2 regions of the Microbacterium sp. NPDC089696 genome follow, and region 1 is predicted to be linked to the other one. Evidence: predicted binding sites of a transcription regulator. Region 1 holds the regulator's gene; the other holds the start of a gene.
The links. The regulator HrcA, encoded in region 1, represses chaperone genes, less so after heat shock. The targets are predictions, from matches to a motif close to TTNGCACTCGNNNNNNNCGAGTGCNAA.
Positions count from the first base shown of each region.

Region 2: the regulator HrcA is predicted to act here: its motif matches at 6,023-6,049, upstream of groES (co-chaperone GroES).

Region 1 is NZ_JBIVHF010000003.1:4,984-20,152, forward strand. Features, by position in the region: gene ACIPY8_RS16320 (ABC transporter family substrate-binding protein) at 1-1,628, opposite strand, end outside; gene ACIPY8_RS16325 (dipeptide ABC transporter ATP-binding protein) at 1,747-3,693, opposite strand; gene ACIPY8_RS16330 (ABC transporter permease) at 3,690-4,616, opposite strand; gene ACIPY8_RS16335 (ABC transporter permease) at 4,616-5,599, opposite strand; gene lepA (translation elongation factor 4) at 5,840-7,693, shown strand; gene ACIPY8_RS16345 (DUF1990 family protein) at 7,694-8,227, shown strand; gene ACIPY8_RS16350 (DUF1990 family protein) at 8,238-8,891, shown strand; gene hemW (radical SAM family heme chaperone HemW) at 8,893-10,110, shown strand; gene ACIPY8_RS16360 (carboxylesterase/lipase family protein) at 10,126-11,541, opposite strand; gene hrcA (heat-inducible transcriptional repressor HrcA) at 11,634-12,665, shown strand; gene dnaJ (molecular chaperone DnaJ) at 12,701-13,816, shown strand; gene ACIPY8_RS16375 (16S rRNA (uracil(1498)-N(3))-methyltransferase) at 13,830-14,558, shown strand; gene ACIPY8_RS16380 (HIT domain-containing protein) at 14,603-14,950, shown strand; gene ACIPY8_RS16385 (PhoH family protein) at 15,012-15,169, shown strand, end outside.
Region 2 is NZ_JBIVHF010000001.1:1,091,034-1,106,202, forward strand. Features, by position in the region: gene alr (alanine racemase) at 1-387, shown strand, start outside; gene tsaE (tRNA (adenosine(37)-N6)-threonylcarbamoyltransferase complex ATPase subunit type 1 TsaE) at 384-905, shown strand; gene tsaB (tRNA (adenosine(37)-N6)-threonylcarbamoyltransferase complex dimerization subunit type 1 TsaB) at 902-1,525, shown strand; gene rimI (ribosomal protein S18-alanine N-acetyltransferase) at 1,522-2,013, shown strand; gene tsaD (tRNA (adenosine(37)-N6)-threonylcarbamoyltransferase complex transferase subunit TsaD) at 2,010-3,080, shown strand; gene ACIPY8_RS05485 (hypothetical protein) at 3,080-3,577, shown strand; gene ACIPY8_RS05490 (hypothetical protein) at 3,580-4,770, shown strand; gene ACIPY8_RS05495 (SAM-dependent methyltransferase) at 4,773-5,972, opposite strand; gene groES (co-chaperone GroES) at 6,136-6,432, shown strand; gene ACIPY8_RS05505 (hypothetical protein) at 6,651-7,745, shown strand; gene ACIPY8_RS05510 (hypothetical protein) at 7,827-8,066, shown strand; gene ACIPY8_RS05515 (dynamin family protein) at 8,139-10,043, shown strand; gene ACIPY8_RS05520 (dynamin family protein) at 10,040-11,674, shown strand; gene ACIPY8_RS05525 (IniB N-terminal domain-containing protein) at 12,096-12,800, opposite strand; gene ACIPY8_RS05530 (LuxR C-terminal-related transcriptional regulator) at 12,920-15,169, opposite strand, start outside.

The DNA.
Region 1 (15,169 bases):
CCTTCCTTGACGGTCCAGATCTCCGGGCCGTTGAGGACCGGGATGATGCCCCAGGTCTTCGCGAAGATCTCGGACTCCATCTCCATGGCCTTCTTGGTCTGCTCCACCGGGTCGGAGATGGTCTCCAGCTCCTCGTGGATCATCTTGTCGATCTCCTCGGTGCCGGTGCCCGACAGGTTCAGGCCGCTGTCCGAGCAGTACAGCTGGCAGAACCAGGCAGCACCGAACGGGTCGGACGACGTGAAGTTGAGGAAGAAGATGTCACCGTTCTGCGTGGTGTAGTCCTCGGCGAAGTCCGCGGACGGACGGGTGTCGATCGTGACCTCCACGCCGACCTCCTTGAGCTGCGCCTGCACGGCCAGCGAGCGGGCGCGAGCGGTCTCCGTGTCGGAGTGGACCGGGAAGACGAGCGACAGGCGCACGCCGTCCTTCTCACGGATGCCGTCAGCACCCGGGACCCAGCCGGCGTCGTCGAGGAGCTTGTTGGCGCCCTCGGTGTCGCCGTCCTTGCGACCGGCCTCTTCCAGAGCGTTCACGTAGTTCGGCTGGAACGAGAACAGCGTGAGGGAGCCGGCGGGCTCCTCGGTGTAGTTCAGGCCGTTGAAGACGATCTCCTTGACCTGCTCGATGCTGATCGCCTCGAAGACGGCCTTGCGGACCTCGAGCTCCGACAGAGCGGGGTTCGACGAGTTCAGCGTGAAGATCGCGTTCGCGGTCGCCTGACCCTTGTAGGTCTTGACGCCGTCGAGACCCTCCACCTGTGCGAGGAGCTCGGCGCTGCCGGTCTCGGCCATGTCGACCTCGCCGTTGCGCAGAGCGTTCACCGCGGCGGTCGGCTCCATCTGGATGAAGGTCACCTTGTCGAGGAGCGGAGCGTTGCCCCACCACTTCTCGTTCGGGACGAGGGTGACGACGCCACCCGTCTTGTCGTAGTCCTCGACGGTGTACGGGCCGGCGGCCCACTCCGGGTGCCAGTCACCGAGGAACGCGGTGTTGAAGAGCTCCGGGGTGTTGACGGCCGGGTGCAGGAGCTGCGAGTAGACCATCTCGGGCCAGGCGAACTCGCCCTTGAAGGTGACGATGACGTCGCGGTCGTTCTCGCCGGCCTCGACGGACTCGATCTCCTTCCAGCCGTCGGTCGCGTTCGGCTGGTACTCCTCGTTGGTGCCGTTGTTGGCTTCCCAGGTCGCCTTGAACGCGGTCACGTCGATCGGCGTGCCGTCGTTCCAGACAGCCTTCTCGTTGACCTTGAAGTGCAGGACGGTCTTGCCGTCCTCGACACCGAAGGAGTAGTCGTCGAGGTACGCGTCGTTCTTCTTGACCGTGCCGTCCGGATCCATGAGCAGGATCTGCGGGCGGAACCACGTGCCGATCTGCGTGACACGCGCGTCGCCGTCGCTGTGGAAGTAGTTCAGCTGCTCGGCGATGTTCGAGACGGGGATGCGGAGCTCTCCGCCCTCCGCCAGGTTCTCGCGGGGCTGCGGGTTGTAGTCCGCGCCCTCGACGGTCTGGGCCTCGCCCTGATCGCCGGTGCCGCCGCCGTTGCCTGCCGGCGCACAACCGCTCATGACGAGTGCGAAGGCGGCGCCGAGGGCAGCGATGCCCATCAGCTTCTGATGCCGTTTCATGGTACTCCTTAGTGCCTGTCGGCCTTACTTGGGGATGAGGGCAGAATAACTCCGCGCCTCGCGGGCGAGAGCACTTGTGCACCGATTCGTTACCGGACTGTGCATAAGTGATTCCTCGTTAACTCGCAGCCACGGCCTCGGCGTCGAAGCCCTCCACGGGCAGGATGATCCGCTCGCGGGTGCGCTCGACGTCGGGGTCGGGGATCGGGATCGCCGAGAGCAGCGCCTTGGTGTAGGGGTGCTGCGGAGCGTCGAAGACCTGGTCCACGTCGCCGTGCTCCACGAACTCGCCCTTGTACATGACGGCGACGCGGTCGGCGATGTGCCGCACCACGGCGAGGTCGTGCGCGACGAACAGGTACGACAGGCCCATCTTCGCCTTGAGCTCGTCGAGCAGGTTGATCACGCCCGCCTGGATCGACACGTCGAGCGCCGAGACGGGCTCGTCGAGGACGACGACCTTCGGGTTCGTCGACAGCGCGCGGGCGATGCCGATGCGCTGACGCTGACCACCCGAGAACGCCTGGGGGAATCGGTCGCTGTGAGCCGGGTCGAGGCCGACCAGGCTCATGAGCTCCTCGACGCGGTCGAACACGTCGTCGCGGCTCATCCCGATCGCGAACATCGGCTCGGCGATGATGTCCCACACGGTCATGCGCGGGTCGAGGGCGCCCATCGGGTCCTGGAAGACGATCTGCAGGTCCCGGCGGAGCTTGCGCTCCTCGGCTCGGTTCTTGATGTCGGCGACGCTCGTGCCGCCGATCCGGATGTCGCCGTCCTCCTGCTTCACGAGGTCCATGATCTGCAGGAGCGTCGTGGTCTTGCCGCTGCCGGACTCGCCCACGATGGCGAGGGTCTCGCCCTGACGCACGTCGAAGCTGATGCCCTTGACCGCGTGGACCTCGCCGACCTTGCGCTTGAACAGCGCGCCCTTCATGAGCGGGAAGGTCTTGTTCAGGTTGATCGCCTGCAGCGTGATGGGGCGCTCCTCGCGCGGCACCTTGGTAAGGCTGCTCTCCGGGACTACCGGTGCGGGGAACACCGGAAGCCCGCCGATCGTGCCGTCGTCGGAGATGTCCTCGGCGCGGATGCAGGCCACGGTGTGGCTCGCGTGCCCGTCGGTCGAGACGGGGAGCAGCTCGGGCTCGCCCTGACGGCACGCGTCGATCGCGATCGGGCACCGTGCCGCGAACGGGCACGCGTCCGGGAGGTCGATCAGCAGCGGCGGGTTGCCCTTGATCGGGATCAGCGGCACCTTCTCGGTCTTGTCGACGCGGGGGATCGCGCCCAGCAGGCCGATCGAGTACGGCATCCGCGTCCGGTAGAACAGCTCGCGCACGGGTGCGTGCTCGACCGGCTTGCCTGCGTACATCACGAGCACGTCGTCGGCGGTCTTCGCGACCACGCCCATGTCGTGCGTGATCATGATCATCGCGGCGCCGGTCTCCTCCTGCGCCGTGTCCATGAGCTCGAGGATCTGCGCCTGGATCGTCACGTCGAGGGCCGTGGTCGGCTCGTCGGCGATGATCAGCTTGGGATCGTTCGCCATGGCGATGGCGATCACCACGCGCTGGCGCATGCCGCCGGAGAACTCGTGCGGGAAGGCCTTCATGCGGCGCTCGGCCTCGGGGATGCCGACGAGCTTGAGCAGCTCGACGGACCGGTCCCACGCGTCCTTCTTCGAGAGTCGACGGTGCACCGTCAACGCCTCGATGAGCTGGTCGCCGACCGTGAACACCGGGGTCAGCGAGGTCAGCGGGTCCTGGAACACCATCGCCATGCCGTTGCCGCGGATCACCGAGAGATGCTTGTCGGACTTGCCGATGAGCTCCTGGCCGTCGTAGACGATCGAGCCGGTGACCTTGGCGTTCTCGTCGAGCAGGCCCATGATCGCGAGCGAGGTGACGGACTTGCCGGATCCGGACTCGCCGACGATGCCGAGCGTCTTGCCGGCCTCGAGGTCGAAGGAGACGCCGCGGACGGCATCCACCCGACCGGCCTCGGACGGGAAGCTGACCTTGAGGTCGCGGACGGAGAGGACCGTGGATGCAGGATTCGTGCTCATGCGCGACCTCCAGCCGCGGAGGTCGGGTCGAGGGCGTCGCGCAGACCGTCGGCGATGAGAGCCATCGACACGGTGAGCAGCGTGAGCGCCGCAGCCGGGAAGTAGAACAGCCAGGGGGCGCTCACAAGGGTGCTGGAGCCGTACCCGATCAGGGCGCCGAGCGACACGTCGGGCAGCTTCACACCGAATCCGAGGAACGACAGGGCGGTCTCGGTCAGCACGGCCGACACGACGCCGAGCGTGAAGTTGATGACGAGCAGCGAACCGATGTTCGGCAGCATGTGCCGGATCACGACGCGCATGCCGGACAGACCGGCATACCGGGCCGCGTGCACGTACTCACGCTCGCGGATCGACAGCGACAGCGTCCAGATGATGCGGGCGGGGAAGAACCAGCCGACGATGAAGATCATCACGAGCGAGATCACGAGCCAGTTACCGCCGGCGTCGTTCGAGATCATCGCCAGGATCAGGAAGTTCGGGACCACCATCATGAAGTGGATGATCGCGAGCATGATCCGCTCGTAGGATCCGCCGAAGTAGGCGGCCGTCGTTCCGACGATCGCGGACACGACGGTGGTGCCGACCGCGACGAGCGCGGCGATCATCATGGAGCGCTGCAGACCCACGGCGACCTGGGCGAAGTTGTCGTTGCCCGAGCCGTTCGTGCCGAACCAGTGGTCGGGCGACGGGCCCTTGCGCAGTGCGAGGAAGTCGAGATCCGTGTGGCTGTAGGGCGCGATGAGCGGTCCGACGACCGCGAACACCACGAGCAGCGCGAGGATGACGATGCCGATGACCGCGCCGCGGTTGCGCATGAAGCGTCGCGTGTAGAGCGACAGCATCGTGGTGCGCTTGCGGTTCCTCGGCTTCTCGGGCTTCTCGGTGATCTCGGGGGACACCCCGATGGCTTCCAGGGACATCAGCTCACCCGCACTCTCGGATCGAGGACGACGACGGCGACGTCGGCGAGGATGGCTCCGATCGCCGTCATCAGGGCGCCGAAGGCCGCGACTGCGACGACGCCGTGAATGTCGTTGTTGTTGAGGGTCGTGATGAAGTACCGACCCATGCCGTTCCAGTTGAAGATCGTCTCCGTCAGGACCGCGCCGGTGAACACGGCCGGGATGGTGAAGGCGACCTGCGTCGTCACGGGGATGAGCGACGTGCGCAGCGCGTGCTTGCGGATGGCCTGCTGCTTCGTCAGGCCCTTGGCGCGCGCGGTGCGCACGTAGTCGGCCTTGATGTTGTCGAGCAGGAGGGACCGCTGCAGGAAGTGGATCTGGGCGTAGCCCGTGATCACCAGACCGAGAGTCGGCAACGCCAGGTGCTGCAACGCGTCGAGGAGAACCGGGAAGAAGCCCTGCACCCCCGGACTGGACGACCCGGTGACGTAGAAGACCGTGGTGCCGACGGCGTTGTTGAAGCCGATCGCGAGCAGGACGAGCGCGAAGCCCGCGACGACGGTCGGGATGTTCATCGTGATGATGCTCGTGCCCTGGCCGATGCGGTCGGCGAGCTTGTACTGGCGGGAGGCCGTGTACACGCCGAGCGCGATGCCGAGAACTGTCGTGAGGATCGTGGCACCGAGGACCAGTTCGGCGCTGACCCAGACGCGGTACGCGACCTGCTCGTTCACCGACTCGCCGGTCGGGCCCAGGCCCCAGTCCCAGCGGAGGATGATCCCGGAGAACCACGTCCACCAGCGCTCGATGAGCGGGACGGACTCGCTGAGGTTGCGCGGGCGGAGGAGATTGTCGATCTGGTCGGCGGAGAGCGGGGGACGCCGGCCGACGTAGTTGTTCTCCGGATCGAGATACAGCCAGGCGAGGAAGTAGGTGATGTTCGTCGCGATGACGATCATCATCAACCACCCCAGCAGGCGGCGCACGAGATACTTGATCAAGGTGTTGATTCTTTCTCTTTTACAGACGCGCGCGGGATCTGCCGACGCAACGCTGAGCCGGAAAGACAGTCAATCACCATCTGCCGATCTGCGCGACACGACGCCTGCACCTGGTCTGTGACGGAGTCTTATCGCTCACGGGATCCGGTGTCACGGATTGCTCCCGGGCAACTTCGCGAGAATATCACCGCATCGGCCGAATCGGGCATTAGCCTCCCCTCACCGTAGAATCGTCGGGACATGTCACCACGCGCTCTCACCCCGCTTCAGCCTGCCGCGACGCCTGCGACGCAGATCCGCAACTTCTGCATCATCGCGCACATCGATCACGGCAAGTCGACCCTCGCCGACCGCATGCTCCAGATCACCGGCGTGGTCTCCGACCGCGACATGAGGGCGCAGTACCTGGACCGCATGGACATCGAGCGCGAGCGCGGCATCACGATCAAGAGCCAGGCCGTGCGCATGCCGTGGGAGCTCGACGGCGAGACGTTCGCGCTGAACATGATCGACACCCCGGGGCACGTGGACTTCACGTACGAGGTGTCCCGCTCGCTCGCCGCGTGCGAGGGCGCGATCCTGCTCGTCGACGCGGCGCAGGGCATCGAGGCCCAGACGCTCGCGAACCTCTACCTCGCGCTCGAGAACGATCTGCACATCATCCCGGTGCTCAACAAGATCGACCTCCCGGCCGCGGACCCCGACAAGTACGCCAAGGAGCTCGCCTCCCTGATCGGCGGGAAGCCGGAGGACGTGCTGCGGGTCTCGGGCAAGACCGGCGTCGGCGTCGAGGACCTGCTCGACCGCCTCGTGCAGGAGATCCCGGCCCCGGTGGGCGATGCGGATGCTCCGGCTCGCGCCATGATCTTCGATTCCGTGTACGACGCGTACCGCGGCGTCGTCACCTACGTGCGCATGGTCGACGGCAGCCTGTCGCCGCGCGAGCGCATCCAGATGATGTCGACCGGTGCGAACCACGACGCCCTCGAGGTCGGCGTGTCGAGTCCCGAGCCGATCCCCACCAAGGGGTTGGGTGTGGGCGAGGTGGGTTACCTCATCACGGGTGTGAAGGACGTGCGCCTGTCGAAGGTCGGTGACACGGTCACGGCGGCGCGCAAGCCCGCGACCGACGCGCTGGCGGGGTACACCGACCCCAAGCCGATGGTCTTCTCGGGCATCTACCCGATCGACGGCAGCGACTACGCCGAGCTCCGTGAGGCGCTCGACAAGCTCAAGCTCTCCGACGCGTCGCTCCAGTACGAGCCCGAGACCTCGGTGGCCCTCGGTTTCGGCTTCCGCTGCGGCTTCCTCGGCCTGCTGCACCTGGAGATCATCACCGAGCGCCTGTCGCGCGAGTTCGGCCTCGACCTCATCACGACCGCGCCCAGCGTCATCTACGAGGTACTGACGTCGGACACCGGTGAGACGGTCACGGTCACCAACCCGAGCGAGTACCCCGACGGGCGGATCGGCTCGGTCGCCGAGCCCATGGTGAAGACCGCGATCCTGCTGCCGAAGGACTACGTCGGCACGGTCATGGAGCTGTGCCAGTCGCGTCGCGGCTCGCTGCTCGGCATGGAGTACTTCTCCGAGGAGCGCGTCGAGCTGCGCTACATGATGCCGCTCGGCGAGATCGTGTTCGACTTCTTCGACCAGCTGAAGTCCAAGACGCAGGGCTACGCCTCTCTGGACTACGAGCCCGCGGGCCAGCAGGAGGCCGACCTCGTGAAGGTCGACATCCTCCTCCAGGGCGAGAAGGTCGACGCGTTCAGCTCGATCGTGCACCGGGACAAGGCCTACGCCTACGGCACGATGATGGCCGAGCGTCTGCGCAAGCTCATCCCTCGGCAGCAGTTCGAGGTGCCGATCCAGGCGGCCATCGGCGCCCGGATCATCGCCCGCGAGACGATCAGGGCGATCCGCAAGGACGTCCTCGCGAAGTGCTACGGCGGTGACATCACCCGCAAGCGCAAGCTCCTCGAGAAGCAGAAGGAGGGCAAGAAGCGCATGAAGATGGTGGGTCGCGTCGAGGTCCCCCAGGAGGCGTTCATCGCCGCGCTCTCCGGCGACGTCGAGGGCAAGGACAAGAAGTAGATGGCGTTCCCGCGGTACGAGCGGGGAGCGACACGGCATCCGCTCGTCAGGGTGCCGGCGGGGATGCGGGTGGATGAACGATCGCTCCCGGTCCCGTCCGACGCGCAGGACGACGTCGCCGCACTGATCCGCTCCTGGGAGTTCAAGCGCCGAGTGGGTTTCGGCACGCCCGAGGGGTCGCCGGCCGCGGGGCGCGAAGGGCTCCTGTCGAAGCGCGTGCTCGGCGTGCTGTTCCGCGAGCCGGTCCGGGTGGTCTGGGCCGCCGAGAACGGGTTCGGGTACGAGACGATGCCCGGGCACCCTCTCTACGGTGAGGAGTCCTTCGTGCTCGACGGAGGAGTCTTCACGGCCAGGTCGATCTCGATGCCGGCCACCCTCGGCTGGCGCCTTCTCGCGCCGGCGCTGCGGCTCCTGCAGCGCTCGACCCATGCCCGATACATCCGTGTCGTCTCCGACGAGGTGGCCCGGATCCGCGACTCGCGTCCGGGGCCGCTTGGACATCGGTCGGGTCACCGTCCAGGCGACCCCGGGTAGGCTGGACGGCATGCGGCGCGGGACTTTCCGAGACGACACGGTTGACTATGCGGCTGTGGGTGCGACCCATGCGCCCGATCTCATGCAGTATCCGCCGGAGCGCAGCATCCCTGCGGAGAACTCCTGGCGGATCGGCAGCGGCGAAGAGCGCTTTCAGACCGCGGGCGAGTCGTTGCTGACCTGGACGGCGCAGCGCGCTGCCGGGCTGACCGTCGAGGACGTGCGTCCTGCGCCCGGCCCGGCGTACGCGGGCGTGAGCTTCGACGCCGAGGGAACACCGATCGCGCCGAGCAAGAACGAGGTCGAGCAGCGGTTCGACGCCGAGGGCACGCCGTTCGCCGGCCCCGGCATGACGCTGCGCCTGCGCGGCCGCGTCGCCAACATGAGCGCCGACGCCGAACTGCGCGTGATCTCCGTGACCGAGGAGAAGCGGCGAGTGGGTCTCGTGCTCGGCACAGTAGGCGGCTCCGTCGTGCGCGGCGAGGAGCTCTTCGACATCGAGTGGCGCGAGGACAACGACGAGGTGTGGTTCACGGTGCGCGCCTTCGACGCCCCGAACTCCGTGCTCTATCGCACGATCCCCGCGCTCCTGAAGCGTCGGCGGCGGGAGCTGTTCGCGCGGTACCTCCGCGCGATCTCCCCGATGTACGCGACTCCCGTCTGAGATGGCGGGTCCTCTTCCCCTCGGCGACCCGGCCCCGGCCGACGGACGGCTCCCCGCCGATCTGCCGATCGACGCGAACGTGCCGTTCTCCGCGTACCTGCACATCCCGTTCTGCAGTGTGCGCTGCGGGTACTGCGACTTCAACACGTACACCTCGAGCGAGCTGCGCGGCGCGAAGCAGGAGGACTACGCCTCGACGCTGATCACCGAGATCGACCTGGCGCGTCGGGTCCTGACGGATGCCGGGGCGCTGCGACCCATGGACACCGTGTTCTTCGGGGGCGGCACACCGACGCTGCTGCCCGCCGGCGACCTCGCGCGGATGCTGGGCGCGGCGACCGAGGCGTTCGGACTGGCCGACGGCGCCGAGGTGACGGTGGAGGCCAACCCCGACACCGTCACGCCCGAGGTCGCCCGCACACTCGCAGATGCGGGAGTGACGAGGCTGTCGGTCGGGATGCAGTCGGCTGTGCCCCATGTGCTCGCCGCGCTGGATCGCACCCACCGTCCGGAGAACGTGCGCACCGCGGTCGCGGCCGCGAAGGACGCCGGACTCGCGGTGAGCGTCGACCTGATCTACGGTGCACCGGGGGAGTCCCTCGCCGACTGGGAGGCGTCGCTCGACGCGGCTCTCGCCTTGGAGTCCGATCACATCTCCGCGTACGCGCTCATCATCGAGGACGGCACGAAGCTCGCGAGGCAGATCCGCCGCGGCGAGGCGCCCACCCCCGACGACGACCTGCAGGCCGACATGTACGAGCTCGCCGACGCGCGTCTCGCGGAAGCGGGGTTCGAGTGGTACGAGGTGAGCAACTGGTCGCGGACTCTCGACCAGCGGTCGCGGCACAATCTCGCGTACTGGCGGGGGAGCGACTGGTGGGGCTTCGGCCCGGGTGCGCACAGCCACGTCGCCGGCCTCCGGTGGTGGAACGTCAAGCACCCCGCCGCGTACGCGCAGCGCCTCGCCGCGGCCGAGTCCCCGGCCGCGGGCACCGAGCGTCCCGACGCGGAGTCGCGCATGCTGGAGCGCATCCTGCTGCTCAGCCGCATCCGAGAGGGGATAGCCCTCGACGACGTGCAGGCCGACAAGCGCAGCCGCGTCGCGGGTCTCATCGCCGACGGCCTCGTGGACGGTCCGGCCGCGGTGCGCGGGCGCGTGCAGCTCACTCTGCGGGGCCGTCTGCTGGCCGATGCCGTGGTGCGCGAGCTCACGGACTGAGGGCGTGTCCGGGCGTCAGGGCAACAGATCCATGCCGTCGGTGCGTCGCTGCGGCACCGTCGCGCTCCGGGCGTCGAAGAGCCGCGTCGTCCGCTCCGCTCCATAGGCGGGCCATCCCGGATCGCCCGTCGTGATGAACGAGATCCACGCGCGGTGCATCTCGTCGGCCAGCTCCTGCGGAGGCGCATCGCCCGCCAGCCGCCGGGTCTCCGGATCGTCGAGCCGGTCGAACACGAAGCCGAGTTCGAGGGCATGTGCGGCGCGGAGGTCGCGCACCGGACTGCGCCACGCGAACTCGTACACGTAGGTCGGTGCGCGCCGCGCACGGGCGACCCGGGTGAGGGGCGCGCGCAACAGGAGGTCGGTCGCGAGCTGCCCGAAGATCTCGCCCGTCGAGGCCCCGGGGAAGGCGGAGCGGTAGGCGGCGACGGCGCGGCGCGGGATCCGCATCGCGAGACGCGCGATCAGGAGTTGAAGCCCGCTGATCTTGCCGAGCGCCTCCGGTGTGAACCACAGCCTGTACTCATCGGTGTTGGTGCCGATCAGCACGGGCACGTCGATGTCGGGGATCACCTCGTGCGGAGATCGGGGAAGGGACTCCTCGTCGAGCGCGAACTGGAAGCCCGGCGCCCCACCGAGCGGGGACGAGCCGGCGGACTGCTCGCGCCGGGCGTCGAGCAGCTGCTCGGGGCTCACGCCGAGGAACGCGTCGCGGTCGCGTGCGATGCCGAGCCGCTTCGCGAGCTGCGCCGTGACGCGGCCGGCCTTGGCCACAGGCTGCGCCTCCAGAGGGGCGGACTCGATGATCGCGCGGGCGATCAGTGCGCGGGATTCGTCCCGGGCGAGCAGACCGGCGACGATCGCCCCTCCCGCGGATTCGCCCATGACCGTGATGCGTGCAGGATCGCCGCCGAAGGCTGCGCCCTCGCGGTGCGCCCAGGCCAGACCCGCGGCGGCGTCGCGAAGCCCGAGGTTGCGCGGAGCGCCGTCGAGCACCGAGAAGCCCTCGGAGCCGAGGCGGTAGTTGATCGAGACGAACACGATCCCGGCGCGCGCGAACGCCGTGCCGTCGTAGAGGGAGAGCGCCGCGGTCCCGCGTTCGAGCGCGCCGCCGTGGATCCAGAGCACGACCGGCGCTCCCGCCGCGTCGCGCGGCGCCCACACGTTGACGGTGAGGATGTCGTCACCCGGGATCTGGACCGACCCCAGCAGCTCGCCGATCGCTCCCGGGTACCGGCTCTGCGGAGCGGTCGGCCCGAACGAGGTCGTCTGCCGCACGCCGGACCAGGGCTCGGCGGGCTGCGGAGCACGGAACCGGAGATCCCCGAAGGGAGGTGCGGCGTACGGGATGCCGAGGAATCGGCGGACGTCGCCGACGATCTCGCCGCGGACGATCCCGGTCGTGAGAGTGGCATCCGTGGCGTCGCTCATGATCGTCATCGTAGAGGCGTTCCGCGCATCGTCCGCTGCGGCGGGTAGAATTGGCACTCGAAGTCGGTGAGTGCCAGGCGAGGGGAGATGCGATGGTCAGCGAACGAGGCCTCCAAGTGCTCCGCGCGATCGTGCAGGACTACGTCGAGACCCATGAGCCCGTCGGCAGCCGATCCATCGTCGACCGCTACTCCTTCGGCGTGTCGGCCGCGACGATCCGCAACGACATGGCCCTGCTCGAGGACGAAGAGCTCATCGCGGCGCCGCACACCTCGTCGGGGCGCGTGCCCACCGACAAGGGCTATCGCGTGTTCGTCGACCACCTCGCACAGTTGCGACCGCTCTCCGTCGCGCAGCGCACCGCGATCGAGTCCTTCCTCACGGACCCCGCGGACCTCGACGACCTCATGGCGCGCACCGTCCGTGTGCTCACCCAGCTCACGGGACAGGTCGCTCTCGCGCAGTACCCGTCCTTCGCACGCGCGCAGCTCACGCACATCGAGCTCGTCGCCCTCGCCCCGAACCGTGTGCTGATCGTCCTCGTGACGGACGCCGGCGGCGTGTCGCAGCGCATGGCACAGCTGCCGTCCGACATCGACGAGGCCGACATGGGTCTGCTCCGCGCTCGGCTGTCGGCGCTCCTCACCGGGCGGGCGGTCAGCGATGCGGCCGAGCGGATCCGGCTGCTGAGGGACGGCGACGAGCATGCGCACGACGCCGTGCTGCGCGCGCTGGCGACCGTGATCGTCGAAGAGCTCGGGACGTTCCGGCAGGAGCGCCTCGTGATGGCGGGCGCCGCCACGCTCGCGCGACGGGAGCACGACTTCCGCGGCAGCATCCATCCGCTCCTGGAGGCGATCGAGGAGCAGGTGACGCTCATCCGCCTGATGAGCGAGATGGAAGCGGACGCGCACGGCCTCGCGGCGAGCATCGGCGCGGAGAACGCGTCGTTCGGGCTCGACGAGGCGTCGATCGTCGCGAGCAACTACGCCGCGCGCAGCGGCACGGCACGCGTCGGGGTCATGGGCCCCACGCGCATGGACTATCCGAGCAACCTCGCGGCGGCGCGGGCCGTGGCCCGCTACCTGTCGCGGATGCTCGACGAGGACGAGGCGTCCCGCTGACGCGGGCGCCGGAGAACACACGCAGAAGGGCCATTGTGGCGGACCACTACGAGGTACTGGGCGTCTCGCGCGACGCTTCCACCGACGAGATCAAGAAGGCGTACCGGCGACTGGCGCGCCAGCTGCACCCGGACGTGAATCCGGGGGAGGAGGCCGCGGAGAAGTTCAAGCTCGTCACGCACGCGTACGACGTGCTGAGCGACGACGACTCGCGACGCCGCTACGACATGGGCGGCGGTGACGGCGCGTCGGGCAACTTCCAGGGCTTCGGCGGGTTCGGCGACATCTTCGAGACGTTCTTCGGTGCGGCGCAGGGGGGCGGACGCGGGGCACGCCCCCGGTCTCGGCGCGAACGCGGACAGGACGCGCTCGTCCGCGTCACGCTCGACCTCGGAGACGTCGTGTTCGGCGCCCACCGCGACATCGAGGTCGACACCGCGGTGCTGTGCGAGACCTGCAACGGCTCGTGCTGTCAGGAGGGCACCTCGCCCGTCACCTGCGACATCTGCGGCGGCTCGGGTCACGTCCAGCGCCAGGTGCGCAGCCTTCTCGGCAACGTCGTCACCTCGCAGCCCTGCGGCACGTGCGAGGGCTACGGCACGACCATCCCCTATCCCTGCGGCACCTGCGGCGGACAGGGACGCGTCCGCTCGCGGCGCACGGTCTCGCTCGACATCCCGGCGGGCGTCGAGACAGGACTGCGCCTGCAGCTCCCCGGCTCGGGCGAGGTCGGGAAGGCCGGCGGCCCGAACGGCGACCTGTACGTCGAGGTGACCGTGAACCCGCACCCCGCGTTCAGCCGTGACGGCGACGACCTGCTCGCGACGCTCGAGGTCGCGATGACCGACGCGATCCTCGGCACGGAGACCACCATCCAGGGGCTGGACGGCGAGGTCGATCTCGAGATCCGCGCCGGTGTGCAGTCCGGCGACGTCCTCACGATCAAGGGACGCGGGATCACCCCGCTCCGCGGGACCCAGCGCGGAGACCTGCGCGTCGGCGTGCAGGTGCTCACCCCGACCAAGATCGACTCCGCTCAGCGCGCGCTGATCGAGGATTTCGCGAAGAAGACCAAGGCGCCGGCGCCGCAGCTGGCCCAGTTCCAGCAAGGCCTCTTCTCGAAGCTCCGCGACCGCTTCCGCTCGCACTGACCCGGAGGACGCCATGGCCCTGCACTTCCTCGTCGAGAGCTCCTCGGACGCTGTCGTGGGCGACGTCGTGTCGCTCACCGGCGCCGAGGCGAAGCACGCCGCCGTCGTACGACGCCTCCGCGTCGGCGAGGACGTCACGGTGGGCGACGGCGCGGGCGTCTGGCTGACCGGCACGGCCGAGCAGGTGTCGCCGTCGCTGGTGGACGTCCGTGTGTCCGCCCGACGGGTCGATCCGGCGCCGCACCCCCGGCTCGTGCTCGTGCAGGCGCTCGCGAAGGGCGACCGCGACGAGCTCGCGGTGCAGGCAGCGTGCGAGCTCGGCATCGACGAGATCGTGCCCTGGCAGGCGAGTCGCAGCGTCTCGCGCTGGGAAGGCCCCAAGGCCGTCAGGGGGCGTGAGCGCTGGGCGACCATCGTCCGCGAGGCCGCGAAGCAGGCGCACCGGTCCTGGGTGCCCGAGGTCGCATCGCCGGTGTCCACGAAGGACCTCGCCGCCCGCGCGGCCACGCAGCGGGTGCTGCTGCTCGACCCGACGGCTCCGGTGCGGCTCTCCGAGATCGAGCCCGACGGTCGAGACATCGTGCTGGTCGTCGGCCCCGAGGGTGGGATCTCCGACCCCGAGATCGAGACCCTGGTCGAGGCGGGGGCCGAGCGCGTGCTTCTCGGAGACACAGTTCTGCGCACGTCGACGGCAGGACCGGCGGCCGTGGCGGTGCTCTCCGTCGCACTCGGACGCTGGTGACGGCGCACCCGTCCTGGTGCGTGCACGGTCGGTAGACTGGGATCATGTCCGAACCCTCGATCTTCACGCGCATCCTCGACGGCGACATCCCGGGTGAGATCCTGCTGGACACCGGCCGGGTGTTCGCGATCCGGGACATCGACCCGCAGGCTCCGCTGCACGCGCTCGTGATCCCCAAGACCGCGGAGTACCGCGACGTCACGGAGCTCGCCGCCGGAGACCCCGGTCTGCTCGCCGAGATGGTCGCCGCGGCGAAGCAGCTCGCGACCGAGCACGCGAACGGCGAGTACCGCCTCATCTTCAACAACGGCGCGAGCGCCGCCCAATCCGTCTTCCACGTGCACGCCCATGTGCTCGGCAACATCGAGGAGAACAAGCTCGTTGGCTTCTGACCACGACAACACCCCCACCGACGGCGACGTCACCGAGCGGTTCTACGCCGACGGCGTCGCGATGGTGCAGCTGCTCGGCCCGCAGGACCGTCTGCTCCGCATGCTCGAGAAGGAGCACCCGGACGTCCAGGTGCTGGTGCGCGGCAACGAGATCACGCTCAGCGGCGCGGCGGACGCGGTGGCACGGGCCAAGACCCTCGTCGACGAACTGCTCACCAT
Region 2 (15,169 bases), on a different contig from region 1:
GCCATGACTCTGCGCGGGGCGGTCGCCGCCGTGCGCCGGGTGCCTGCCGGGTCGGGGGTCTCCTATGGATACGACTACCGCACGCCGCACGACACGACGCTCGTGCTCGTGCCTCTCGGATACGCCGACGGCGTGCCCCGTCATGCCTCCGGACGGCTTCCGGTCTCGATCAACGGACGCCGCTACACGAACGTCGGACGGATCGCGATGGACCAGTTCGTGGTCGACGTCGGCGACGCCCCGGTGTCCATCGGCGACGAGGTGATCCTGTTCGGAGACCCGACGCTCGGCGTGCCGGGGGCCGCGGAGTGGGCCAACGCGGCGTCGACCATCAACTACGAGATCGTCACGCGCATCGGCGCCCGGGTTCCGCGGCGGTCGGCATGACCGTCGATCCGGCGTTCCTCGGAGAGCACGAGATCGCCACGTCGGAGGCGATGGAACAGCTGGGCTTCCGCATCGGCGAGCAGCTCGGACCAGGGGATCTGCTGATCCTCACGGGGCCTCTCGGCGCGGGCAAGACGACGTTCACGCGCGGTCTCGCCGAGGGGCTGGGCGTGCGCGGACCCGTGCAGAGTCCGACGTTCGTGATCGCCCGCACCCACCCCTCGCTCGTCGGACGTGCTCCGCTCGTGCACGTCGACGCCTACCGGTTGGGCTCCGGCGCCGAGCTGGAGGACCTCGACCTCGATCTCGACCGTTCCGTCGTCGTGATCGAGTGGGGGCGCGGCATGGCGGAGGAGCTGGCCGAGTCGTGGTGGGACGTCGAGCTCGAACGACCGGTGGGAGTCGACCGGGACCTCGACCCCTCCGAGCTCGACGCCGACGCCCCTCGTCACGTCACGATCACGCTCGAACGGCGCTCAGCGCCCACGGACCCGGCGCCGACTACCCTGGAAGGGTGATCCTCGCCGTCGACACCTCTCTGGGCACCGCCGTCGCGACCGTCGCCCCGGACGGCTCGCTGCGCGCCGAGGCGTCGACCGACGATCCGCTGGGCCACGCCGAGGTGATCGGAGACCTGCTGCGCGATGTGGTCGACGGCTTCGGCGACGGCACCGTCACGCACGTCGTGTCCGGGATGGGCCCTGGGCCGTTCACGGGTCTCCGCATCGGCATCGCGACGGCCCGCACGTTCGCGCTGGGCCGTGGCATCCCCGTGGTCCCCGTCCCCAGCCACCTGGCCATCGCGCTCGCCGCGATCGAGGCCGACGGCGTCGACGACCGTTTCGCCGTCGTCACGGACGCCCGCCGCCGTGAGGTCGCTCTCACGGTCTTCGAGGGCCTCGACGACGACGGCCTCCCGCACATCGTCGCGGAGACCGTGCTGGTGGCCCGCGCACGTCTCGACGAGGCGCTCGCGGGGACCAGGGGGATCGAGACGACCGTGCTCTCAGCCGCGGATCTCGCCCGCGTGGGCGCGCGAGCGCTCGCGGCCGGACGCGTGCTCGCCGGCGACGAGCCGCTGTACCTCCGGCACCCCGACGTGACGGTCCCCGGCGCACCGAAGAAGGTCGGACTGTGACCCTCCGCACCGCCACGCCGGACGACCTCGACGCCATCATGGCGATAGAGCATCGCTCGTTCCCGACCGACGCCTGGAGCCCGCAGGCCATGGCCCTCGAGCTCGGCAGCCCGCACGGCCGTTACCTGGTCGACGAGCACGACGGCGCGATCATCGGCTACGGCGGGGTGCGCGCGCTCGAGGGCGCGGGGGACGCCGACATCCAGACCATCGCGTTCGACACCGAGCACCGAGGCGCCGGCCGCGGTCGAGCCCTGCTGCGTGCACTGCTCGACACGGCCCTCGAGCGCGGCGCACGCGAGGTCTTCCTCGAGGTGCGCGCCGACAATCCCGGCGCCGAGGGCCTCTACCGGTCGGAGGGGTTCGAGGAGATCGGCCGACGTCCTCGCTACTACCAGCCCGACGACGTGGATGCGATCGTGATGCGGCTCGTGCTGCAGCACCGTCGCGGCGCGGACCGGGATGACGCGAGGGAGGCGACCGCATGACCGAGCCTCTGGTGCTGGGCATCGAGACGAGCTGCGACGAGACCGGTATCGGGATCGTCCGTGGCCGCACGCTGCTGTCCAACACGATCGCGTCGAGCATGGACGAGCACGCCCGCTACGGCGGCGTGGTGCCCGAGGTGGCGGCACGTGCGCACCTCGAGGCGTTGCAGCCTTCGATCGACGCGGCGCTCGCGGAGGCCGGCGTGCGTCTGGACGAGCTCGATGCGGTCGCCGTGACGAGCGGTCCGGGGCTCGCGGGCGCGCTCATGGTCGGGGTCGGGGCCGCGAAGGGACTCGCCGTCGCTCTCGACAAGCCGCTGTACGCCGTCAACCACCTCGTCGGGCACATCGCCGCCGACATCCTCACGCCGGACTCCGAGCCGCTCGAGTATCCGACCATCGCGCTGCTGGTGTCGGGAGGGCACACCTCGCTCCTCCACGTGCGCGACCTCACCACCGACGTCGAGATGCTCGGCGAGACCATGGACGACGCGGCGGGGGAGGCCTTCGACAAGGTCGCGCGCCTGCTCTCGCTGCCGTACCCCGGCGGGCCCGAGATCGACCGCGCGGCGCTCGACGGCGACCCCGAGGCGATCCGCTTCCCCCGCGGGCTGTCCCGTGCATCCGACATGGCGAAGCACCGGTACGACTTCTCGTTCTCCGGGCTCAAGACCGCCGTCGCGCGCTGGGTCGAGCGCTGCGAGGCCGACGGTGTCGAGGTGCCGGTCGCCGATGTGGCGGCGAGCTTCCGGGAAGCCGTCGTCGACGTGCTGGTGACCAAGGCGCTCGCCGCGTGCGCCGACCTCGGGGTCCCCCGGCTCCTGCTCGGTGGCGGCGTGATCGCGAACCGCCGGCTGCGGGAGGTCGCGCTCGCCCGCGCGGAGGCGGCCGGTGTCACGGTGCGCATCCCGCCGCTGTCGCTGTGCACCGACAACGGCGCGATGATCGCGGCTCTGGCCGCCGAGCTGATCTCGTCGGGGCGGGCGCCCTCGACCCTGGCTTTCGGCGCGGACTCGACCCTGCCGGTCACCGAGATCCAGGTCGGCGAGAACGTGACGGTCCGGTGATGAGCGACCTCTCGCACCCCGATCGTGCCCCGGAGCCGGCGGCGGGCTCGTCGCTGCCGCGCACGAGCATCGAAGGACCGAGCGGCGAGGTCGAGCGTCCCGCCGGCACCGCCCGCCTTCCCGGTGCCCGGCGCGACGGATACACCAAGCTCCCCACGGGCCCGGTGAGCGTCGAGCCGGTTGTCGTGAGCGGCCCCGATGAGGATGCCGTCTCCGGGGCCGACTGGCAGCCCACGACCGCGGGGATCGTCGTCGACGAGACCCGTCTGGCGCCCTGGGCGCTGATGGCGGCGATCGTGGCTCTCGGGGCGTCGTTCTTCGTCGGCTGGGCCGTTCCCGTCGCGGTGGTGGCGGTGATCGCGGCGGTGATGTCGCTGCGACGTCCGGTCGAGAGCCGCAGCATGGCGCGATGGGCGCTCGTGCTCGGTCTGTGCGCCACGGTATACAGCCTGGGCTGGCTGGTGTGGGCGGGGATGCAGTTCGAGAGGCTCGTCTGACGATGGACGACGACGACATCGGCGAGCTCCGCGCTCTGCAGGCGAAGGCCTACGGACGAGGCGGCGGGCTCACGGATGCCGAGGCTCGGCGCCTCGAGGAGCTCGACCGTCGGCGCGGAGCCACGGCGTCGTCCGAGACCGAGCCGGCGACGGACCCGGCGGCCTCCGCGCCCGTCGCGGCGTCGTTGGCGACTCCCGTCATGCACGAGCAGGAGCCGTCGACGTCGACCGCGCCCGCGATGCAGACGGCTCCGGACGAGTCCGCGTCGGATCCGTCCTCAGCCGTGCGTCCTCCGCTGCGCGGGGCGTTGCGCACCCATCTCAAAGCCGTGATCGTGGCCGCTCTCGCTCTCCTCCTGCTCGGCGTCGGTGCGGGATGGGCGGTGTTCGGGGACATCGGCGACGCTCCCGCGCTGACGGCGGGGCAGCAGGAGCGGCGGGTCGAACTGCAGACCACGTCGAAGTACGACGACGGGTCGGTGCGCCTGGTCGCCGAGGACGGCGAGGCCGTCGTCTGGTACGCCACGCGTCGTGACGGAGAGATCGCCTGCATCGTGCTCGATGTGGACAAGGCGTCGCAGGAGCAGTGCGGGCAGCTCGACACGATCGGCACGATGGGCCTGAGCGTGTCGCTGTCGGTCCCGGCCGCTGATCCCGACGACCCCGCCGACGAGTACGGCACGACGTTCTCGGCGATGGTCGGGTACACGACCGCAGGCGAACCGCTCGCGTGGATCCAGCGCTGGTCTCGGGACGCGTCGATGCTGGCGCAGTTCGACGGGGAGGAGCGCGATCGGGCCGAGGCGCTGCTCGACGACGGCTTCCTGCCGGTGCCGACGATCGTGGGGTACTTCCACGACCAGCCCGTGTGGCTCGCCGAACGTCCGGCGGACGGGACGCAGAGCGGGGGGATCGTGCGCTGCATGATCGTCGACGCCGTGAGCGATGTCGGAGCCTGCCAGTCGGTCGATGTCGACGGTGGAGGCGGCCTCCGCGCCGTGAGCATCGAGCCCGCGGACGACGGGACCCCGGTGCTGTGGACCCTGCACATCCGCTTCACGAACTGGGGGAGTCCGTATCTCACGATCCAGCAGGGCGAGCCGTCGGACGTCGGCGTCTCGTACGTCGAGCTCGGCGGCGAGCACGGCGACCCGATCCTGGTCGAGGTCCCCTCGTCCGAGTCGGGCGGCTGAGGTCAGCCGGCTGCGGGCACCCGGTCGGCGAGGATCGCACGGCGCTGATCGCCGACGCGCGTGAGGAACAGGGTCGCGCTCGCGTCTCCCCGCAGCGTGAGCTTCCTCCGGAAGGCTGCGGGATCGATGTCCATGCCGCGCTTCTTGATCTCCAGCGTGCCGATCCCGTGGGACCGGAGCACGGCGTTGATCGCCTTGGGGTTCGCAGCCATGGTGTCGCGCACCCGGAACGACTGCACGAACGGGCTCGTCAGGGCGGTGTCGGAGGTCAGGTAGGCGATGCGCTCGTCGAGCATGCCGGCCTCGAGGCTGCGGGCGACGTCGCCGATCAGGCGCGCGCGGATGACGGATCCGTCGGGCTCGTGCAGGAACGCGCCGAGGTCGCGCGTCGGCTCGTCCTCGGCGTCGGCTCCGGCCGTGAGCTCGTGTGAGCGGTCGCCGCGGATCACGAGCGCCGCGCGACGAACGCCGTCACGGGCCAGCGCACCCGTCCACAGGACGAGCTCGACGACGCTGCCGTCGGCGCTCACCCACTGCGCCTCCGCGTCGACAGGGAGGGCGTCGCGGTCGTGGCCCGGTCCGAGCTTGATGCCGGTCGGCTGTCGGGCGGCGACGTCGAATGCCCAGTCCAGCGGAGGGGAGTAGTCGTCGGAGGAGACGCGCCTCGTCTCGCCGTGCCCCGCGGTCCGTCGTGCCGGGTCCATCCAGACGGCCTGGCCGTCGGCGGGATCGGGGAGGTGATCCTGCGCGACCCCGTGCCGCACCTCCGCGGCGTCACCGAACGGCGCGAGGTTGTACGCCGCGATGGCTGCAGTGACCTCGTCGGCGTCCACGCCGAGGACGTCGACGCCCGCGCCGGCGAAGGCCAGCGCGTCACCGCCGATGCCGCACCCGAGATCGGCGACGCGCGTGATCCCCGCGCGACGCAGGCGCTGGGCGTGTCGTGCGGCGACGCCGAGGCGGGTCGCCTGCTCGAGCCCGGCGCGGGTGAACAGCATCCGCGCCGCGAACTCGCCGAACTTCGCTTTCGCCTTCGCGCGGAGATGCGCCTGCCCCACCACGGCGGAGACGAGATCGGGGGAGTGGCCGGCCGCGCGCAGACGCGACACCGTCCGGGCCACGTCGGCGACGCCGTCCACCGGACCGAGCGCATCCAGCAGCTCGAGTCCCTCGGGCGTGAGCAGGGCGCGCAGCTCGGTCATCTCCACCTCCTCAGCTTAGGCGGGTGACCTCGGAGGGTCTTCCCGGTCGGCTGGCACTCGCATTGCATGAGTGCCAGCCGACGGCCTAGACTGCTTTTAGCACTCTCGGGTTGAGAGTGCGAACGAGTCTTTCGTGTCAGCGTCAAGAAAGAAGAGGTAGACCGTGTCGGTTTCCATCAAGCCGCTCGAGGACCGCATCGTCATCAAGCAGGTCGAGGCCGAGCAGACCACCGCGAGTGGCCTGGTCATCCCCGACACCGCCAAGGAGAAGCCCCAGGAGGGCGAGGTCGTGGCCGTCGGTCCCGGCCGCATCGACGACAACGGCAACCGTGTCCCGCTCGACGTCGCCGTGGGCGACCGTGTGCTCTACAGCAAGTACGGCGGCACCGAGGTGAAGTTCGGCGCAGACGAGTTCCTCGTGCTGTCGGCCCGCGACGTGCTCGCGGTCGTCGTCCGCTGAGACGCCGTCTTCGGAAGGGCCCGGATGCTTCGGCATCCGGGCCCTTCCGTGTGTCCCCGTGATTCTTCGGACTCGATCCCCTATCCGGAGGGACGGGCACCCCGCGGACCCCCTATCGGATCCCGGCGAAGCGCAGGGTCGCCTCCCGATGTCCCGCTCGCCGTCGAAGCGCAGACTCGTAGCACTCGCCACCAGGCGCTCACGAACAGGGGAACATCATGGCTGCGCAGGACAACGACAACATGCTCGGTGCTCAGTGGAATCTGGGCCTCGACAACGTCGCCAACGGGAACACGGACAACACCGACAACTCGTGGACCGACAACTCGGACAACTCGGACAACTCGACCACGGACAACTCCGACAACTCGTGGTCCGACAGCTCGGACAACTCGGACAACTCCGACAACTCGGACAACTCCGACAACTCAGACAACTCAGACAACTCCGACAACTCGGACAACTCCGACAACTCGGACAACTCCGACAACTCGGACAACTCGACCACGGACAACTCCGACAACTCCGACAATTCGGACAACTCCGATAACTCGGACAACTCGGACAACTCCGACAACTCGGACAACTCCATCAACGACTCGTTCCAGGACAACTCCGTGAACGACTCGGGCAACACGACGCTGAACGATCACTCGATCAGCATCGGCACGCGCCAGTTCAACTCCGGTCTCAACGACGTGACCATCGGCGGCGGCGGCGCAGGAGCCGGCGGAGGAGGCAACTTCACGATCGACGCCCGCACGACCCTGAGCGACCAGTCCGTGAACCAGAACATCTCCACCTCGGCCGGAGCCGCGTCCGCGGGCGCGACCGGGCTGGCCGGGCTCGGATACGGAACGCCGTCGGGCGGAGGAGACGTCAACCAGACGTTCGCGAACACCAACATCACCGCGTCGGGAGACGGATCGGTGGCGGCAGGGAACGACGGCACGCTCACCCACGTCGACACCGACATCACGATGGGCGACGTGTCGATCGGCAACGAGACCTACACGGATTCGTTCAACCAGGACTTCTCGGAGAACTGGTCGATCAACGACTCCTTCCAGGACAACTCGACGACGGACAACTCCGACAACTCGATGACGGACAACTCCGACAACTCGACGACGGACAACTCCTGGTCGGTGAACGACTCGTTCCAGGACAACTCCATGTTCGACGACTCCGAGACCTGGTCGGCCACCGACTCGTTCCAGGACAACTCGATGACCGACGGATCCCTCGACGTCGACGTCTCGGACGTGACCGTCGTCAACCCGTCGGGCGATCTGAACGACATCGCGTTCTGACCCCCTCTGCCCGGCTGCCTCTGGAAGGCAGTCGGGCAGACCAGTACACTGCGAAGCACCCGACACGAAGGTCGTGAGGACATGATGCACGACGGACCGATGGAGCCGGATCCGCCGGCCGAGCCGGCGGACTTCGACGCGGGATTCTGGACGGACTCGGTCATCGATGGAGACCTCGGCGGGTCGAACATCTTCACGGCCGAGATCGAGAACGTGATCTCCTCCGACTGGGAGATGGACCCCGACGTCATCTGGGGAGATGAGCCGGGGGTCACGACCGACGTCGATGGGGGATCGCCGGGGGCGGACTTCGCCGTCTGACCGCCGATCACTGGGGACGCGCGAGGGTGGTGCACCACCCTCCCGCGGGGACGAGGAACACGAGGGGGCGCGGTGACGGACACATCCGACGCGGACGAGAGCGCGGTCGTCGAAGCGGTCCGGGACGTCGCGAGGATCGCAGCGTCCGCAGGACGCACCGATCTCGCGGCCCGTCTCGAGCAGACCAGCAGACGCCTCCAGGATCCCGGTATCCGGGTCGTGGTCGTCGGCGAGTTCAAGCAGGGCAAGAGCAAGCTCATCAACGCCCTCGTGAATGCGCCGGCTTGCACCGTCGACGACGACGTCGCCACGACGGTGCCGACCGTCGTGGGATACGCGGCGGAGCCCTCCGCCTGGGTCCTGGAACGGCGTGACGAGTCGTCACCCGGCGAGGGCGCGGTGACGCGGCGCGAGATCGCGCTCGAATCGCTGTCCGACTACATCTCCGTGAACGGCAACCCCGACAACGAACGGGGGATCCTGTCGGCGGAGGTGCTGCTGCCGAGAGAGATCCTCAAGGGAGGCCTGCAGCTGGTCGACTCGCCCGGCGTCGGCGGCTTCGAGTCGGCCAACGCGTTGACGACCCTGGCGGCGATCGCCTCCGCCCACGCGGTCCTCATGGTCTCGGATGCCTCCCAGGAGTACACGGCGCCCGAAGTACAGTTCCTGCGGCACGCCATGCGCATCTCCCCGAACGTCGCGGCGGTCATCGCGAAGACGGATCTGTACCCCGAATGGCGGGAGGTCGAGGCGATCGACCGCCGGCATCTGCGCGACATCGGCGACGTCCCGGTGTTCGCCGTCTCGAGCGACCTGCGCCTGATCGCCGCCGAGACGCAGGACCGGTCGTTGAACGACGAATCCGGGTTCCCGGGCCTCGTGGCCCACCTGCGGCGCGAGGTGCTCGGACGGGCCGAGCTCATCCACCACCGGGGTGCTGTCCACGACCTGCTGTCCGTCGTCGATCAGCTCGCCGTCTCGCTGCGCACGGAGATGAACGCCCTTCTCAACCCCGAGGACACGCCGCGCATGATCGCGGAGCTCGAGGACGCGAAGGCACAGGCCGATGAGTTCCGCGGACGCTCCGCGCGATGGCAGGTCATGCTGACCGACGGCATCGCCGATCTCGTCGCCGACATGGAGCACGACCTCCGCGACCGCCTCCGTCGTGTCATGCGGGAGGCCGAGGCGTCCATCGACGAGGGCGACCCTGGGCCCATCTGGGACCAGATCGCCGAGTGGCTCGACCAGCGGGTCGCAGCCGCCGTCGCCGAGACGTTCGTCTGGACGGACGAACGGTCGACGTGGCTGTCCGAGGAGGTCGCCGACCTCTTCAGCAAAGGCGAAGCGGAGCTCCCGACGATCGAGGTCGGCGACACCACGGGCGTGCTCGACGCGGTCGACGAGATCTCGGGGATCGACTCGGGACAGCTCAGCGCAGGCGAGAAGATCTACATCGGTGTGCGCGGCTCGTACGGCGGGGTGCTCATGGTGGGCCTGGTCACCGGGCTCATCGGCATGTCGCTGATCAACCCCCTGTCGTTGCTCGCGGGAGTCCTCGTGGGGCGGCGGGCGTACCGCGAGGACATGAGCGCTCGACTCGGACGTCGTCAGCAGGAGGCGAAGGCGATCGTGCGGCGGCACATCGACGAGGTGATCTTCCAGGTCGGGAAGCAGCTCAAGGACCGACTGCGCCTGGTGCAGCGCACCGCACGAGATCACTTCGGGACGATGGCGGAGGAGTTGCACCGTTCCCTGTCGGAGGCGCTGAACGCCGCGAAACAGGCCGCGACCGTGTACACGTCGAATCGGGACGCGCGCGTGCTCGCCCTCCAGACGAGGATCGAGCAGCTCGAGACGCTGCGCCGCACAATCCCGCCGCTCGAACACGACCCCGCGGCGTCCCTCGATCCCGCCGCAGCGCCCGTGCACGCACTCGCGGAGGCTCCGGTGCCCGGCGGCGGGGAGTCGCGATGACTGCGGGTGTTCGCGAGATCGTCGAGGACCTCCTGCGTGTCACCCGCGCGAGCTACGCGAAGGACGTCGCAGCCCTGCGCACGATCGACGAGCTCGACTCCCGCTTCCGCGAGCCGCTGCGCCTGGCTCTCGCCGGCATGGTGAAAGCGGGCAAGTCGACCCTGCTCAACGCGATGCTGGGCGAGCAGATCGCTCCGACGGACACGGGCGAGTGCACGAGGGTCGTGACGTGGTACCGCTACTCCGCGACGCCGACGATCACTCTGCACCCGCGGTCGGGCACGCCCAGGCGCATGCCGATCCATCGGGAGCGCGGCAGGCTCGTCCTCGACCTCGACGGGCTCACGGCCGAGCAGGTCGAGTGGATCGACGTGGGGTGGCCGCTGCAGTCGCTGACCGGCGTCACCCTGATCGACACCCCCGGGATCGCCTCGCTCTCCGAGGACACGTCCGCCCGCGCCGCCCGCTTCCTCACCCCGGACGAGGCTCCACCCGAGGCCGACGCCGTCGTCTACCTCCTCCGGCACCTGCACGGTTCGGACGTGAAGTTCCTCCGGGCCTTCCAGGACGCCTCGGTCGGCCAGGTCCGCACGGTGTGCGCGGTCGGCGTGCTCTCGCGCTCCGACGAGGTCGGCTCGGGCCGGATCGACTCGCTGCTGTCGGCGCGCAAGATCGCGCGGAGGTTCCAGCTCGACCAGGATCTCGCGTCACTCACGCTCGGTGTCGTCCCGGTCGCCGGGCTCCTCGCGGAGGGGGCCCGTACCCTGCGTGAGAGCGAGTACATCGCCTTCCGTGAACTCGCGGGGCTCGAGAGGGCCGACCGTGAGCGCCTGCTCGTCTCGGCGGATCGCTTCGTGCGGGACTCGTCGGTCACGGGACTGAGCGCGACCGTCCGCCGCGACCTCCTCGCGCGGTTCGGGATCTTCGGCGTGCGCATGGCCGTGACGGTGATCCGAGGTGGGGCGCGGAGCTCGTCCGAGCTCGCATCGGAGCTCATCGCGCAGAGCGGCCTCGTCGAGATCCAGGACCTGGTCGGGACGCAGCTGCAGTCGCGCGCGGAGACCCTCAAAGCCCGCGGGATCGTGCTCCAGGTCGAGCGACTGCTGCGCGAGCGTCCGCTGGACGACGCTGCCGCCGTGCGGGCGGGGATCGAGCGCTTCCGGCTCGCCGCCCATGCGCTGCGCGAACTCGAGCTGCTCGCCGATGCCGGGTCGCGGCGCCTGCCTCTGGAAGACGGCGACGCGGAGGAGGCCGCACGGATCGTCGGCGGAGAGGGCACGGATGCGCATCGTCGTCTCGGTGAGTCCGCCGGGGCCGATGCGTCGACGCTCGGCTCCGCCGTGAACGACAGGATCGCCCACTGGCGACGACTCACGGAATCCCCCCTCGCCGATGCCGCCACGCGGTCCGTGGCCCGGGTGGTGGTGCGCAGCCTGGAGGGCGTCGCGTCAGAGATCGGCGCGAGCGCCGCCCTGTGGTCCGCTCCGGCGCACGTCGACGCGTCGAGCGGACCAGGCGATGGCTCGGGGAAGGATGCTGCTGAGCAGCGCGAGGAGGACGAGCGCCGCCTGCGCCGTGATCACCGTGTGAAACTGCGGGCCGTGTTCTCCCAGCGCGACCCACTCCGGTGACAGGGCGACCAGCGCGACCTGCGCCGCGAACGTCGCGAACTGCCACCACCGGACCTGGGGGCGACGCGCGGCGAACGAGACGAGCAGCGTGATCTGCGTCAGCAGGATGCCGACGAGCGTCCCGAACACGATCCAGAAGATGATGTCGGCGGCGGACTCGTAGGTCTCGTCGCTGCGCCCCGCGGTCACGGAACGGGCGACCTCCTCGATGAGGGGGAGCAGCTCGCTGCGCAGGATGAACAGGTAGATCGCCGCGAAGGCACCGGCGGCGAAGCTCACGATCCAGAAGAACTGCGCGAGGCGCACCTCGAACGGCGGAGTGAGCCGCACCAGCACGGGCGCCCCCGAGCCCTGTGACGTCGACGGGCGCTCGGGGGCTCCCCGGGTCTGATCGGGGTCGCGATCGGTCACGGCGCTGATCTCACTCCTCCTCGATCGCGTCGTCGACGACGGGCTGCTCCGCGGCCGCCGCGCTGGCCGCGTCGGCGTCGTAGGAGTCCACGTCGGCGGTCATGTCGGCTTCCAGCACATCCGCCGGTTCGGCGACGTCGGCGGGCACGACCGGGGTCGGCGGCTCGACGGGAGCCGGAGCCGGTTCGACCGGCGGGGTCCCCGTGCCGTTGAAGCTGCCCTCGGTGGTCTCGTTGCCGATGGCGATGTCGCCGATCGTGACGTCCACGTCGCTGTCGACGATCGTCCCGTCGTGGCCGGCGGCGACGGAGCCGTCTCCCGACGCGATGATGGCCTCCTGATCGAAGATCTGGGTGACGTCGCCGCCGCCCGTCCAGATGCTCTGGTTGACCGAGTTGTCGACGATCGTCGAGCGCGCGTCGATGGTCGTGGTCGAGAACTGCTGCACCATGCGGATGATCTCGCGGGTGACCTCGGTGTCGCCGTCGGTGCGCGGCGGTGCGGGATCCGGCTGGGTCCGAGCCACGACATCCGGTCGGTCCACGATCACGGGACGCACCGCAGCGAGATCCCGCATGCAGGCCGTCTCGAGGTTCTGGTCCGCGAGGCCGCCTGCCGGATCGGCCGCGAACTCGGCGGCCGCATCGGGGTCGCGCAGGAGCGTGAGGATGAAGGCGAGCAGCGCGTCGGCTATCGCCTCGATCGGTGTCGTCATGAGCAGTTCCCCCTTGCCGATCTGACTGAGTGGTGTGGATCCCGCCGGAGGAGTGTCCGCCGGCGTCCCCGGATCCTGTCTCGGAGCGTATTCGCATCCCCTGTCGAAGGCATCGGGGTTCACCCCGATGCCCGAAGGGGGAGTGTGGGGGGTGCGGTCGGGTGGTCGCGGTCGTCGAGGATCAGCTGACGCAGCTTGGCGATCACGTCCGACCGGGACGTCGCACCGAGTCGATGCCGGATGTGTGCGATGTGGTGCTCCGCGGTGCGCGGAGAGATGAAGATCGCCTCGCCGATCTCGGCGTAGGTCTTGCCCTGCAGCACGAGCCTGGCCACTTCGAGCTCGCGTTCGCTCAGCAGCTCCTCCGGCACGGGCTGTGCGGCGTCGCGGGTCGGCCCGGGCTCGGCGACCCGACGCTGTCCGTCGGTCGGATGCAGCTCCCGCGCGCACGCGAGAAGGCGGGAGGCGACCTTGCGGTCATCGGCGCGGCCGGCCCCGTGACCGGCGAGGCGGGCACCGTCCCATCGCAGACCGACGGAGGCGAGACCCTCGGCCGCGGCCTCCACGGCATCGGCGTCGACGTGTCCCGCGAGCACGGAGGTCCACACCCGACCGGCCTTCGCCATGACGGCCGCCACGTGGCTGTCGGCCGAGGCGGCGACGAGCGCCTTCGCGTGCGGCGCGACGACACCGGGATCGCCGAGAAGGATGCCCTGCTGCACGCCCGCCCACCGCAGGTGCGTGATCCAGAGGGCGGGATCTCCGAGGTCGGCGACGATCGCGAGCGCCTCCTCGAGATGCCGACGGGACTGCTCCGTCTCACCCAGTCTCGCCGCCGCACCGAGGTACTCGGCGAGCGGATGCAGGAGGTAGAGGTCCGCATCGATGCGCAGCAGCGCGACGCGGGCTCGACGCCACACGGTCTCCAACCCCGAGGCATCGTCGTACCGGCGGGCGATCGCGAGCTCGACGGCGCCGGCGAGGAACGCGTCGCGGGCGGAGAGGCGCGGAGCGATCTCGCGGGCCGCGTCGAGCGCCTCCCTGGCGTGGTTCGGCCGCGCACGCTGCACGGCGATCCATGCCCGCCAGAGCAGCAGCCGTGGTCGGGCCCACAGGCCCCCGTGCCCGCCGCCGATGGCGTCGTCGATGATCGATCGGGCCGTGCGCGGAGCTCCGAGATCCAGAGCGACAGCGGCGGCGATGACGGCCGGGAGCTCCGGGACCGGTCCCGTGCTCCGCGAGCTCGTGTACATCTCGGCTGCCCGCACGAGGTCGGCCAGTGCGCTGTCGGGTGCGGTGCCCGCGGGGGCGGAGCTGATCGAGGCGGACAGCCCCCGTCGGAGCAGATCGGCCGAGACCTCCGCGGTGGTCGGCAGACCCGCAGCGATGTCGTCGGTCCCGAGGGGTGCGACTCCGAGAGGGGCGCCGACGCCGATCGCGGCGATCGTCGCGCCCGCGGAGACCGCCGCGCCCGCGGGCGGCGAGGTCCGGTGGATCGCCGCCGCGCGTCGCATCATGCCGCGCGCCGACCACACGCCTCCGGCGAGGTCCACGAGTCGTCGCTCGCCGGCCGGGGCCGGGACGGCATCCACGACGGCGATCGCGGCATCGAGATCCCCGGCCGCCCAGAGCGCCTCCGCGAGTCCGGGAAGGGCCGGATCCGGACGCGAACCGTCCACGACCCGTCGGTAGAGCGCGACGGCACGATCCGGGTGGCTGTCGCGGAGTCCGTCGGCATGGCGGATCACGGCGTCTCGGGCGGCGTCGTCGCGAGTCGACGCGAGCAGCCCTTCGAGCACCGGGTCTTCGGGGGAGGAGCGGAGAACCTCGACGGCGACGGTCGCGCCGAGCTCGGCGATCCTCGCCGCGGGGAGAGCCGATCGCACGCAGCGCCGCACGAGGGGGAGCAGGTCGCCGTTGCGCAGAAGGAGGCCGAGGGCATGCCCCTCGCGCACGTCGGCCTCGGGCGCGGCGGCGCCGGTGAGCGCATGTCCCGGCGGGACGACCGACAGCCGCTCGATCACGCGCCGCACCCGTTCGTCCGCGTCGTCGAGCCGGTGCGACACGCGCGCGTCGAGCGCCCTGGACAGTTCCGAGTGGTGCTCGTCGTCGTCGCAGTCGTCGCGGGCGTGCTCCGCCAACGCGGCGGCCACGAGCCAGGTGACGCCCGCGGTGATCTCGAGGATGTGCCGCCGACAGGCTCCGGGGAGCGTCCGACCCGCGGCATCCAGATACCGGTCCACGTCGGCGGGTCCGAGGTCTCCGAGCAGCACCGCCGGAAGACTCGCCTCGAGCGATCGGGTGATCTCGCGGACCGCGGCGGTCGTCGGCCACGGACGCAGCGCCACGATCATCGCGGCGTCGGGGTC